One region of the Peribacillus sp. NPDC006672 genome, then DNA from elsewhere that is predicted to be linked to it. Evidence: riboswitches for the same ligand, from Rfam matches in the RefSeq annotation. Region 1 holds a riboswitch; each other region holds the start of a gene.
The links. Region 1 has a riboswitch for thiamine pyrophosphate ahead of thiT (energy-coupled thiamine transporter ThiT). Riboswitches for the same ligand answer to the same signal wherever they lie in the genome.

Region 1 (3,118 bases):
ATCTAATTGTTTATTAACTCGATCACACGCAATTTTTTCACCTACGACCTTCAGCACATCGTCTATGTCAGTATCCGATTTTTCAAGCTGATCCATTAGCAGATTAAAAATTTTTTCCACTTCTCCTTTAAAATACCCCATATATCCGTCCGGTAAATGGAGCAACTCATCTTTCCATTTGGAAATGATGCTGTTTTTTTGAGAAGATAAAAAGTGAATGGTCATTTCTCGATTAGATACCATTTTGCCCTCCATACTGTAGGAAAATGAATTTTACTTTCGCCCAGAAATTAATTTATTTGAATAAAATTACAAAATATTAAAATAATTACATTTTGTTTTTTATGATAACAGATTAGAGTTCTTTACACATGTGTCAATTGGAATAAATATTCGGCAAATAGTCGATAAATACCTTTTTTTGACACATTTTTATTAAAGGAATTACAGGATTTAATAATAAAAAAAGGTATCCGCAAAGTTAATGACGGTTACCTTTTTTATTGAATGCATATGGTTCGATGTGAACGATTACATGCTGGATGTTATATTCCTTCAAAAGATTCTCTTCGATTTTAACCGTAATATCGTGACCTTGGATGACGGTCAAAAGAGGGTTAACATGTACGGTAGTTTCGAGCAGGATTTCACTTCCGTGCATACGTGCTTTAATTTCACTCATGTCCTTAACACCTTCTGTCAATATAATGGTTTGTCCGATCTTTTGCAGGAGCTGCTCGTCGAAACCATCGGTTAAAGAGATGGATGCATCACGGAAGATATCCCAGGCCGTTTTGCAGATGATGATCCCTACTACAGCTGCAGCTATCGCATCCAGCCAGGGGATTCCCATCTTAGTACCGATGATTCCTATAAAAGCGCCAACACTGACAAGGGCATCGGAACGATTATCCTGTGCAACGGCGTAGATGGAAGAGCTGTTGATCTTTTTACTTAACGCTAAGTTATAACGGTAGATTCCGTACATGAAAATTGCAGAGAATATAGCGACATAGCCGGTCAGCATATTTGGAACAGTTTTTGAATCTTGCTGGAAGAAGGATTCTATAGCACTGTAAGCAACCTGGATGCCCACGGTAATCATGATGAAGGCAGCTACCAACGAGGCTACGGTTTCCGCCCGTAAATGACCATATGAATGATTATCATCAGGAGGCCTCTTCGAAATTTTCAAACCAATCAATACGGCTATGGAAGCGATGATGTCGGTCGTATTATTTAAACCATCTGCCCAAAGCCCTTTAGAATCACCGAAATAACCAAATGATAATTTAAGAGCAGACAAGAATATGTAAGCGGCAATGCTTATGTAGGCGCCTTTTTCGGCTGAAATCGAATGTTTATCCATGTCTAATCCCTCCCCGATGTAAATTAGGAAACAAACCTTAGAAAAGTTGTTGCATTTAGCCATCTAACTTGGTTAATTGAAGTTGGTTAAAAGAAAGGGTATTCCCATAAATATGGGAGTGGCAAGTTTTTATGATATGACATTTTCTTTAAGTTGTCTTTTTTAGAAACTAGTAGTATATTCTAACCGAGGATCGAATATTAAATACTTCCACAAGGGGAGCCAAAAGGCTGAGAGTGAACGGTTAAAGTTCAGACCCTATGAACCTGATAGTTAGCACTAGCGTAGGGATGTGGTTTTGGATACAAGCAATACTGGGCATCCATTACCGCCCCGGTGTTGCTTTTTTGTTTGTGTAAAATTTGGCAGGGAGGGAACTCGTGTACACTTTTCATTTTTGGAGAAGGGAGAGACATGATGAAAAATAAAACGTTATTCATGACAGAGGTTGCCATTTTTGCTTCACTGGCTTTATTACTGGATTTGGTTTCTGGATTCATTTTTTCAAGAATCTGGCCGCAAGGGGGCTCGATATCAATAGCCATGGTACCGATTTTTCTGATGGCATATCGTTGGGGCATCAAAGGTGGGATGTTAACCGGATTGTTACTTGGGCTTTTGCAAATCGTCAGTGGTACAGCATGGATCAGCACGCCGATTCAAGGCTTTATTGATTATTATCTTGCTTTTACGGTTGTCGGGATATCCGGTGTATTCATGAATAAGTTTGTAAATAGCTATAAAGAGGAAAAGCGTTCCAAAGCGAAGTGGTTTGGGATTTGCGGTATGTTTTTGGGCAGTTTTCTGAGGTTTCTGTGTCATTTCGTATCCGGAATCGTGTTTTTTGGCTCTGCAGCTCCAAAAGGACAGCCAGTAGCGATTTATTCATTCATTTATAATGGGACTTATATGCTGATCAGTTTTATTTTATCTGCCCTTGTGGTGATGATGTTATATTCGGCTGCTTCAAGTGTATTACTGAAAAAAGCCTATTAATAAAAAAGCCGGATTCTATAATGAATCCGGCTTCAGACTGTAGACAAATTCGATAAATAATTGAGTTTGTCTACAGTTTTTTTGAAGGTTTATAAATTTTGAACGTTGATTGGAATTCATTCCACACATGTAAAGGCGAATAAGCGCAATTTTGAAAAGAAAATCTTTCGGAAAGAAACACGTGCTTATGTTTTATAACTCCTCTAATTACGTTTTCCACTAGTGGTAATATGGTAAGGCAGGTGTAATCTCCTGTACAAATAAGTTTCCAGTAATCACAGGCGTTTTATAAGCTGCAACAGGGCAGAACGGCTCAATCTTCATTTTGCAATGAATACCGAACAAGGTGCGTTTTTCGCAATGGAACTGCTAGTACTGCCAAGAAAGAATTTTTCCAAACCGCTTTTAGCGCTATTGCCTACAACGATGAGGTCGGCAGCAGTTCTTGCCGCATAATCACATACGCTTTCTGGCGCATGTCCTTCCAATATCTCGAATTTCCCCTTGACTTGACATTCACTTAGCAATCTCAACATATTACTTTTTGCGTTCTGAACACTACTCTCGATGGCGGAAGGGGTATCATTTACCCTTTGATGTTTTGGTTGTTCGACTTCAACGACGGGATGTGTCTGGACGGGATCCACATAAAACCCCGCAGCCGGTACGAACCCCGGAGCCGAGGCGTTTCCCATGATACGCTGCTCAACCTTATCAAGTAGGACATGAACTACGGTCAGCTCGGCTTCAGGA
Region 2 (3,118 bases), 280 kb from region 1:
ATGCGCTCTCCATTGATCCAATGGAAATCAGTTCCATCATAAAAAAGATCGTTTGGATTTCCTGCTGCATGGCCTCCTTTAAGTAAAACGGCTCTAGGACCCAGTTCTTGAATGGAGATGCATGCCCTGTAAAAATCTTGTTTCGTTCGAATTGACAAGCCAGTAAGCACTTCCGCTTCCGGTACATTTGGGGTTACAAGTGTTGCAATCGGAAGCAAATCCATTTTTAAGGCAGAGACAGCCTTTTCGTCGAGCAAATGGTGGCCGCTTTTGGAAATCATGACAGGGTCAAGGATAACGATGGCAGGCATGAAGGTTTTAAGGGACGCAGCGACTGTTTCCACGATTTCCTTTGATCCAAGCATGCCTATTTTTACTGCATCAACAGGAATATCTTCAAAGATAGCTGCTATTTGATCTGAAATGATTGCTGTTTCAATTGGCTGTACTGAACGGACTTCCATTGTATTTTGTGCGGTTACGGCTGTGATGGCAGACATTCCAAAGACACCATGTGCAGAAAATGTTTTTAAATCCGCTTGTATTCCAGCGCCTCCCCCTGAATCAGAGCCTGCGATGGTTAATGCTGTTTTCATAAAAAATCCCCTTCATATAATTATTTTTTAGAAGTATTTTAAGTAATATGAAAGCTAAAAACGCACCTGCGAATGAACTAAGCATAAAAGCTGGTAAAAAACCAAAAAGAGCAGCTTTTTCCCCCAATAGGAGGATTGCAAGTGGATAACAGGATAGGGATCCGAGAATGCCGGTCCCAATCACTTCCCCTAGACAAGCGAATTTCAAACTTTGTGTTTTTCGATAAAGGACGGCAGCCAAAAGTGCACCGATCATGCTCCCGGGAAAGGCAAAAATTGAACCGGTACCAGACAGGTTTCTAATGATGGAAACTAAAAAAGCTTGTGTCACAGCATAAGCTGGCCCCAATAGAACGGCAGTCATGACATTTGCCAGATGCTGAATAGGAAAGACCTTTGCAAATCCTGCAGGGATGAAAATAAATGAACTGGTCAGAGTCGTTATAGCCGTGATCATGGCAGTCAACGTCATTTTCTTGATTGGATTCATCATCATGCCAATACCTACAGTGGCCAATCCTGTTCATTTTGAACCATATCCCAGAATAAATATTCATATCGGGAAGTCACCAAAAAGTGCTTTTCTAATCTCAGAAGTTCCTTCTCAGGCATACCTTCCGTCAATTCTTCCAACAAAGCGATCAGCCATTTGTGTGCTTCCCCGAATTCAGGAGATGAATAGGACCTTATCCAATCTGCGTAGCGATTGTTTTCCAATGCTGCTCCATTTTGTTCTTTTAATAGCAAACCGATTTCATAATAATCCCAAGCGCAGGGCAGGAGACAGGCGATCAAGTCTGCCAAAGTCCCATGCTGAGCTGCATTTAGCATGTAACCTGTATAGGCTAAAGTGGTAGGCGTAGGTTCTGTATCTTCCAATTCCTTGGGACTGATTCCGAATTCCGAGGCATATTGCCGATGGATATCCATTTCTACTTGAAGGGTTTCGTTTAAAATGCTGGAAAACTTTGCCATGGTTTCGGTATTATGAGCTTTGATGACACCTAAAGCAAAGAGTTTGGAATAATCAATGAGATAGATATAGTCCTGCTTCAAATAATAGGAAAATTTCTTTTCCGGAAGCGTGCCGTTTCCAATTGACTGGACAAAGGGGTGTGAATGGTTCCTTTTCCAAATTTCCTTTGCCCGTTCATGAAGTCTTTCACTGAAGGTTTCTAATTTAGTATTCTCCATTGTTCATCCTCCTTTAGAATGGATCCTCTATTTACATCCATAAAAAAAACCGCTCCTGAATACGGAACGGGGTAGATGGATAAAGTCTGCAAATAGACGATATCATCCACTTCCCTCCGCCGGTATGAGCCGGTTCAGGTTCAAAGGGTCCGGAACTAATTCCATCTCAGTCTAAAAAAGACTCCCCTAGTGGTGTGAATTGTATGTAATTACTGACATCATATCAGAAAGACGAGAAAATGCAACCCGCATTTTGAAAGGGGAAACCCATTTATGGCAAGTAAAAAGGCAGAACCAGGTAATTGACTTTTGATGTTTATTGGGATAAAATCATTTCTACATCTTTTATATATTGAATTCTTATCCAGAGAGGTGGAGGGACTTGGCCCAAAGAAACCTCGGCAGCAGACCCATTTTGGGAACTGTGCTAAATCCAACAAGCATTTGCTTGGAAGATAAGAAGAGCCGTACGGACACTGTAAGCCTCTTCTTGAATTAGAAGAGGCTTTTCTTTTTGTGGAATAACGTTTAGTGGCATACTAGAAAAGGTATATATAATTTTGTGAAATCAAACCGGTTAATACAGTTTAGCTCAACTAGAAGCGGGCTCTATGATGACTAGGAAAGGAGCCATTTACATGGCAGAATTATTTAAGAGGATTGAACAGAGGAAGGCAGTGCTTATTGAAGAGTTATTGGCCAATGGAGTATACAAAACCTCTGATGAAAGGCACCTTTATGATGCCTCGTTAAAAGTACTTGAAGATGAATATAAGATTGTAATTAATAGACCTAATAACGAGTCTCCTTCGGAATGGATGACATAGTAAGCGATAGACAATAATCTTGGAAGATGTTGTAAGCATTCGCAGTCTACACTTGTGGATGCTTTTTTTATTTATGTTTATATAGGGGATGACACAATATATACATATTTAGAGAATTAAATAGGCTTTTTGTTACATTTTAACTATAAAAGTACACATTTAATTTCTGATAAATAGTTGATTTTAACTATAAGTTTCATTATGATGAAGGTGTAAAAATATTGAATAAATGGGAGGTGGCTTGATGCTTTGCCAGAAGGTAATTGTAGAAAAAGTAGAAGAGAAGAGACAAGAAATGATCAAATTGGCGGCAATTTATGGTTTAACAAGTCTTCTAACTGTTCAAGCAAGCCAAGAATTGGATACGCTGTTGAATGCGTTAACAAATAAAAGAGATTCTGAATATTTTTCCCTTAAGAAAGTATATAGGTATTTCTAAACTCTCCATTTCGTCCTCGTTTAATTTGAAAAAGGCTACTGCTCAAGGCAATAGCTTTTAAA
Region 3 (3,118 bases), on a different contig from region 1:
GAAAGGTAAATCTTCGGACCTATTTCAGAAACAATCAAATCAGATAGGCTGACAAGACCGTGGACGGGCTTTGCACGGGAGGGATTTGGTTGGAATTGTCTATAGTAGGAACTATCCAAGCTAATGATATGTTTTGTCAGGAATGCTGAGATGGTGGCATTCGGCTTTCTATTGCTATTTAGTTCATCGATGATACCTTGTGAATTGGTAATCCCGATTCCGTGGCCATAAAGGAGGTCTTCTCCTAATAATATTGCATTCTCACCTTGCCATTCAGGTGTTTCCTCATCGTGATCAGGGTTTTTGAAGTAAAGGCAATCCCCTGGTAAATAATCCGTTCCTTGATGAACATGAAGAGCCATATTCTCTGGAGGGCGCCAGTCATATAGAAAAAGGTTTGAAAAAAGGTAGTCGAAATTCCTAGGGCCGATTAAATCCAAGATGGCCTTTAAAAAAGTGATGACTATCGCTGTACCGCATTCGAAAGCGTAAAGTGTTCCATTCAAGAAAATGTCCAGGAGTGCAGCATGAGGGGCAATCCCTGGCTGAAGTGTGAAGGTGCCATCCTTTGAAAGGCGCCAATATTGTTTATTGGATGCCGATTCCTCAAGTGTGGAAAATTCTGCATCACTTTTATCCAACGCAAAAGCTGCCTCGATGACTCGGTGCCTCAGTTGTATATCGAAATTAAGGTTTCCAAAGCTCCGATATTCAAAAATGTTAGAATCTTCCGCCAGCAATTGGAGAATTTCAAGCGATTTAGCAGGTGCTATACCTGGTTGGATGTGACTGACATCTAACCATTTGTGATTAATCTTAATCATGATCATATCCACCTTTTGCTTTTGAAATTAAGGGTTTATAAAACCAGTACACAAAAATGTCCACAGGTTATGCTCATTATATGAATACCTGCAAGGAAATGACTATTTAAACGTGTCAGGCACATAAACGAGAATGATTGGAATGGCATGAAAACCTTTCTAATTAATGAGAAGAAGCAAATTAGTATTCCCTTTTCTCCATGAATTGATATAATGGGAGAGAAAAGTTCATATGTACGAGAAATGTAGGGGGGCCAGTACTGCTGGCTGAGATTGCGTCCTTTAGATGCTGACTCTTTGAACCTGATCTGGATGATGCCAGCGGAGGGAACATATTATTACTGACTATCTGTTTTGTATGTTAAACGTCCGAATTCATCTTCGGGCGTTTTTTGTTTTTTACCGGTATTGGAATGGACCCTGGCGCCCCATTATGGTACGGCATATGGATCTTATATGATGTGTAGGAGGATAATAGCTTGAATAAATTCTTACCACTGTTAACTTCGTTGTTCCTTTTGGCTGGATGTGGGGCAGGCGGAACTAATGAAAAAGAAGAATCATCTAAAAAAGAAGGCAATAAAGAATTAAAAAAGGTATCGGTCGTGCTTGATTGGACACCGAATACAAACCATACAGGATTGTATGTAGCCAAGGAAAAAGGATATTTCAAAGAACAAGGTCTGGATGTGGAAATTATCATGCCAGGCGAAGCTGGAGCTGATAAGCTTGTGGCTTCAGGGAAGTCTGAATTCGGCGTGAGCTACCAGGAGGGCATTACGCAGGCCCGCGTGCAAGGCGTGCCGATTGTTTCGCTAGCTGCTGTCATCCAGCATAATACCTCTGGATTCGCTTCACCTTCGGCAAAAAAAATTAAAACTCCCAAGGATTTTGAAGGGAAAACGTATGGTGGCTGGGGGTCTCCAGTTGAAAAGGCCGTTATTGATTCACTTATGAAGAAAGAAAATGCCGATGCAAATAAAGTGGATATAGTGAATACAGGGGACACAGATTTTTTCACTTCGGTTAAAAGGGATATAGATTTTGCCTGGATTTATTATGGGTGGACAGGTATCGAGGCTGAGTTGCGAAATGAAAAGCTTAATATGGTTTACTTAACCGAATACTCTGATAAGCTTGATTACTATACGCCTGTTTTGACAACAAATGAAAAGATGATTAAAGAGGATCCTGAAACTGTTAAAGCATTCGTTCATGCAGCTTCGAAAGGGTACCAGTTTGCGATTAAGAATCCTGATGATGCAGCAGACATATTAATTAAGTCTGCACCTGATCTAGATCCAAAACTAGTGAAGAAAAGCCAGGAGTGGCTTGCAGATAAGTATCAGGATGATGCTCCGCGTTGGGGTGAACAAAAGCTTGAAATCTGGAAGAATTACAGTGATTGGATGACGGAAAATAAGCTTCTTGAAGGTGATTTCAATCCTGAAAAGGCATTTACCAATGAATTTTTACCAAAATAGGAGGAAATACAATGGCCAATTCATTAATTAGTATACAGATTATTCCTAAAGGGGAAAATGTCATCCCTTTGGTCGATGAAGCAATCAAGATCATTGATGAATCAGGTGTTAAGTATGAGGTTCACCCGCTAGAAACAACAATGGAGGGTGAGCTATCCGAGCTTCTGTCGGTTATAGAAAAAATGAATGTAAGAATGATTGAAATAGGTTCGCCGAATGTCATTTCCCAAGTGAAGATACTATATCAGCCGAGCGGGATTACGATGGATACGTTAACGGAGAAATATCGGGCATGATCAAAAGGGGAATTTGGAAGAAGGGGGCTCCCTTCTTTCTTTTATTATGTTTACTGATAGTATGGGAGTCAATGACAGTCTTATTAAAGGTTGAAGAATGGCTGCTTCCCGCTCCATCAGCCATTTTCATCGAAGGAATTGAGTCGTCCCGTAATCTTTTTGGACACCTTATATCAACAACTGAGCTTTCGTTATCGGGTTTTCTTATTGGAAGCTGTATCGGCTTATTAATTGCGGCAATCTTACACCTATTTCCAGGTGTGAAGGACGCGGTTTATCCTCTGCTCATACTATCACAAAATATACCAATCATAGTTTTGGCACCGCTTTTAGTGATCTGGTTTGGCTTTGGCATGCTGCCTAAGTTAATTGTGATTTCACTCGTATGTTTTTTTCCGGTTGCGGTTGCTTCATTGGATGGTTTTCGCCAGACACCTTACGAACTTAAGCATTATTTCAAGATGATGGGAGCGGGGAAAAACCAGTTATTTTGGAAGCTGGAACTACCCCACTC
Region 4 (3,118 bases), on a different contig from region 1:
AAGCATAGCGGTTGGTTCATCTAAAAATATCACTTCCGGTTCAAGGGCCAATACTGAAGCAATTGCCAGACGCTGTTTCATCCCGCCTGATAATATATCTATACTTGTATGGATATCCTTTAGGTTCAATCCAACTTGACGGATATGATGACGGATCCTCTCTTTCATTTCTTGTTTAGGGACGGAAAGGTTCTCAAGGACGAAAGCAATTTCCTCATCGGCAAATGGCATGCAAAACTGACTATCAGGGTCTTGAAAAACATATCCCCATGAGGAAGGGCATATCAATTCTTCCGCTTTCATCGGGACTTCGATGGAATTCGGAATCAATCCGCTTAACACTTGCAAAAGAGTCGACTTACCACATCCTGATGGTCCCAACAATAGAACTTTTTCACCTTTATCAATCGAGACGGATAGGTCCTTGAAAATCAATGACTCATCACCTGGAAATTTCATTCTTAACTTCTCAACAGAAACGATTGGTTCCATGGCCATCACCCTCTACTTTAGGTCCAGTTCTTCATAATCTTTGCTTGAAACCGGACGAACAAGATTAGTTACTCCTGTTGCTTCCAGAACTTTAACTAGATAATAAGCGGTTACACCTGCAAAGAATATAGAACCCAAGAACCTCGCTATCATGAATAACGATAAATTCCAAAGGGAGAGAGCACCTATTTCCCCGTAGGCAAAATCCATTAGTACTGATGCAAGGCAGGAAGCTATCGCAGCTAAAACGGCCACCGACATATTGAATGTTTTATATCTGAACGCCATGAATACCAGTTCAGCGAACAAACCTTGGACCACCCCATATAAGAGTACAGTCAGCCCCCATGGTGAACCCAGAAAGAATTCACCTGAAGCTGCAGCTATCTCTGCCAGAAGTGCCACACCCGGTTTCCGTAAAATCAAAAAGGCGACGGGGCCAGCTATAAACCACATTCCATAAATAAGTTGATCTAGATGTAATCCTAATGGTTTAAAGGAATAATAAATCGAACCCCAAAGGATATAAACGATTCCAAATGCTACGGAAATCACGATCGTGACTAATATATCCGTTAATTTCAATCCTTTTTTCATGTTTCAATCTCCTTTATACTTCTAGTGTTTCCTTATGCACAGGCCATGTCTCTAAACGATAAGCCATTTCCCAAAATGAGTATTCATATTGGCTGCTAAGGATAAAATGCTCCTTCATTCTTTCCTTATCTTCATCTGTTACCTTTTCAGCAATCTCATCAAGCCTCGCAATTTGTTCTTCAACCAACGAGCGGAACCACTCTCCACCGTAAGCCGCTATCCATTCTTGATAAATCGGCTCTTCCGGTTTACACTCTTGCAGCTTTTCGCCTATTTCATAATACAGCCAATAACATGGCAAGATAGCCGCAATAACATCACCTAAATGTCCAGAATATGCCGCACGATACATATGGGAAGTATAAGCATAGGCAGTCGGGGCAGGTTTGAAATTTTCCCTTTCTTCTTTGGTGATGCCTAATCTCTCAGAAAAATTTTCATGAAGCTTCAACTCCGCTTCATATGTTCCTTGTGCGTGGCCGGCAAGTCTGCTTGTTGTATGTAAATCTGTAGCTTTGACTGCTCCTAAAGCTTGAACTCTAGCAAAATGAGATAAATAATAGGCATCCTGCATGACATAAAAACGAAAACACTCTAATGGCAATGTGCCATCTCCTATTCCTGCAACAAACGGGTGATTAAAGCTAGCCTCCCAAATATGATCAACTTCCTGGCGGATTTCATCTGAAAACTTCATTTCCATTACCTCCAAATTCTATTTTTCTATGAATGATACGGGATAAAGCCTTTTATCACCCCTTTTTTTGCAAATAAAAAACCACTTTCTTTAACGTAAAGAAAGTGGTTGTACTTGAAATAATACAGAAACGTATTGTCCCAGACCCCACTTCCCTACGCTGGTATAAACCAGATCAGGTTCTAAGGGTCTTAAAGTCATACTTTAATCTCAGCTTCTCAGGTAAAATCAGCTTTTACCTATAAAGCACCCCTAGTGGTACAAATTGTATATATATTTCATTTGCCTTTATATTAACACGATAAATCCAATTGTCAAACGTATTAGATAAGTTTTCATCCTAATGCTTAAAGGCTACTAGCCTTTCAATCTTGCGAATGTCCTTCAAATGCTTTGACCAAAGGGAGTTCATTTCGTAGATTACTCTTGAATTCGACGATTTTACTTCTGATTTTGATATTTACTCGTGAGTTTGAGTGATTTACTCGTGAATTCAGCCACTTTACTCGTGAGTTTGAGTGTTTTACTCGTGAATTCGACGATTTTACTTCTAAGTTTGATGTTTACTCGTGAATTCGACGATTTTACTTCTAAGTTTGATGTTTACTCGTGAATTCAGCCACTTTACTCGTGAGTTTGAGTGTTTTACTCGTGAGTTCAGCCACTTTACTCGTGAGTTTGAGTGTTTTACTCGTGAGTTCAGCCACTTTACTCGTGAATTCTTTTATTTTCTAGGATATGTTAATTAACTCTGTTGATATTTGATTAAACCGAACAAATGTTCTATAATAAATAAAAGAACGTTTGTTCGGATGGCTTTAAATGACGTTAAGAGAATTAATAGCAGAAATAAAAAAATTAAATTCAGCAGAACAACATAGATTAAAAGAATTTTTTATCAGTTCTCTTGCGTCATTTTCAGCAAGTGAACCTGTATTTCAAGAAGTAACTGAACGAAAAAATAAAGATGGCTACACTTGTGTGCATTGTGACTCTAAACGAGTTGTGCGTTTCGGTAAGTATATGGTAAAACTCGGTCTTAAAGAGATTGAACGGCAAAGATACCGCTGTAAAAATTGCCGAAAAACTTTTACAGATGTAACCTCAACACCCCTATACCGTACTCATAAGCCTGATAAATGGTTGGATTTTATTAAATGTATGTTGGAAGGCTATTCCCTTCGTAAATCAGCAGATCTTATTGGTGAAGTTCATTATGTTACTTTGTTCTATTGGAGACACAAAGTATTGTCTGCTTTAAAACAAATGGACTTCAACACATTTTCAGGGATTGTAGAGATGGATGAAACATATTTTTTGTACTCTGAAAAG

Region 2: another riboswitch for thiamine pyrophosphate. It lies ahead of tenA (thiaminase II); the one in region 1 lies ahead of thiT (energy-coupled thiamine transporter ThiT).
Region 3: another riboswitch for thiamine pyrophosphate. It lies ahead of ACQKKK_RS00785 (ABC transporter substrate-binding protein); the one in region 1 lies ahead of thiT (energy-coupled thiamine transporter ThiT).
Region 4: another riboswitch for thiamine pyrophosphate. It lies ahead of tenA (thiaminase II); the one in region 1 lies ahead of thiT (energy-coupled thiamine transporter ThiT).

Annotation. Positions count from the first base shown of each region.
Region 1 covers NZ_JBNNOR010000002.1:408,661-411,778, reverse strand. The annotation lists gene ACQKKK_RS05380 (histidine kinase N-terminal domain-containing protein) at 1-243, opposite strand, end outside; gene ACQKKK_RS05375 (cation diffusion facilitator family transporter) at 482-1,369, opposite strand; TPP riboswitch at 1,575-1,677, shown strand; gene thiT (energy-coupled thiamine transporter ThiT) at 1,784-2,365, shown strand; gene ACQKKK_RS05365 (universal stress protein) at 2,686-3,118, opposite strand, start outside.
Region 2 covers NZ_JBNNOR010000002.1:127,460-130,577, reverse strand. The annotation lists gene thiD (bifunctional hydroxymethylpyrimidine kinase/phosphomethylpyrimidine kinase) at 1-596, opposite strand, end outside; gene thiW (energy coupling factor transporter S component ThiW) at 565-1,086, opposite strand; gene tenA (thiaminase II) at 1,101-1,790, opposite strand; TPP riboswitch at 1,885-1,988, opposite strand; SAM riboswitch class I at 2,148-2,252, shown strand; gene ACQKKK_RS03945 (Fur-regulated basic protein FbpA) at 2,429-2,617, shown strand; gene ACQKKK_RS03940 (aspartyl-phosphate phosphatase Spo0E family protein) at 2,862-3,056, shown strand.
Region 3 covers NZ_JBNNOR010000001.1:149,858-152,975, forward strand. The annotation lists gene ACQKKK_RS00780 (protein-glutamine gamma-glutamyltransferase) at 1-824, opposite strand, end outside; TPP riboswitch at 1,062-1,171, shown strand; gene ACQKKK_RS00785 (ABC transporter substrate-binding protein) at 1,304-2,308, shown strand; gene ACQKKK_RS00790 (thiamine-binding protein) at 2,320-2,604, shown strand; gene ACQKKK_RS00795 (ABC transporter permease) at 2,601-3,118, shown strand, end outside.
Region 4 covers NZ_JBNNOR010000007.1:83,973-87,090, forward strand. The annotation lists gene ACQKKK_RS13100 (ABC transporter ATP-binding protein) at 1-492, opposite strand, end outside; gene ACQKKK_RS13105 (ECF transporter S component) at 505-1,089, opposite strand; gene tenA (thiaminase II) at 1,103-1,786, opposite strand; TPP riboswitch at 1,922-2,050, opposite strand; gene ACQKKK_RS13115 (hypothetical protein) at 2,396-2,521, shown strand; gene ACQKKK_RS13120 (IS1595 family transposase) at 2,609-3,118, shown strand, end outside.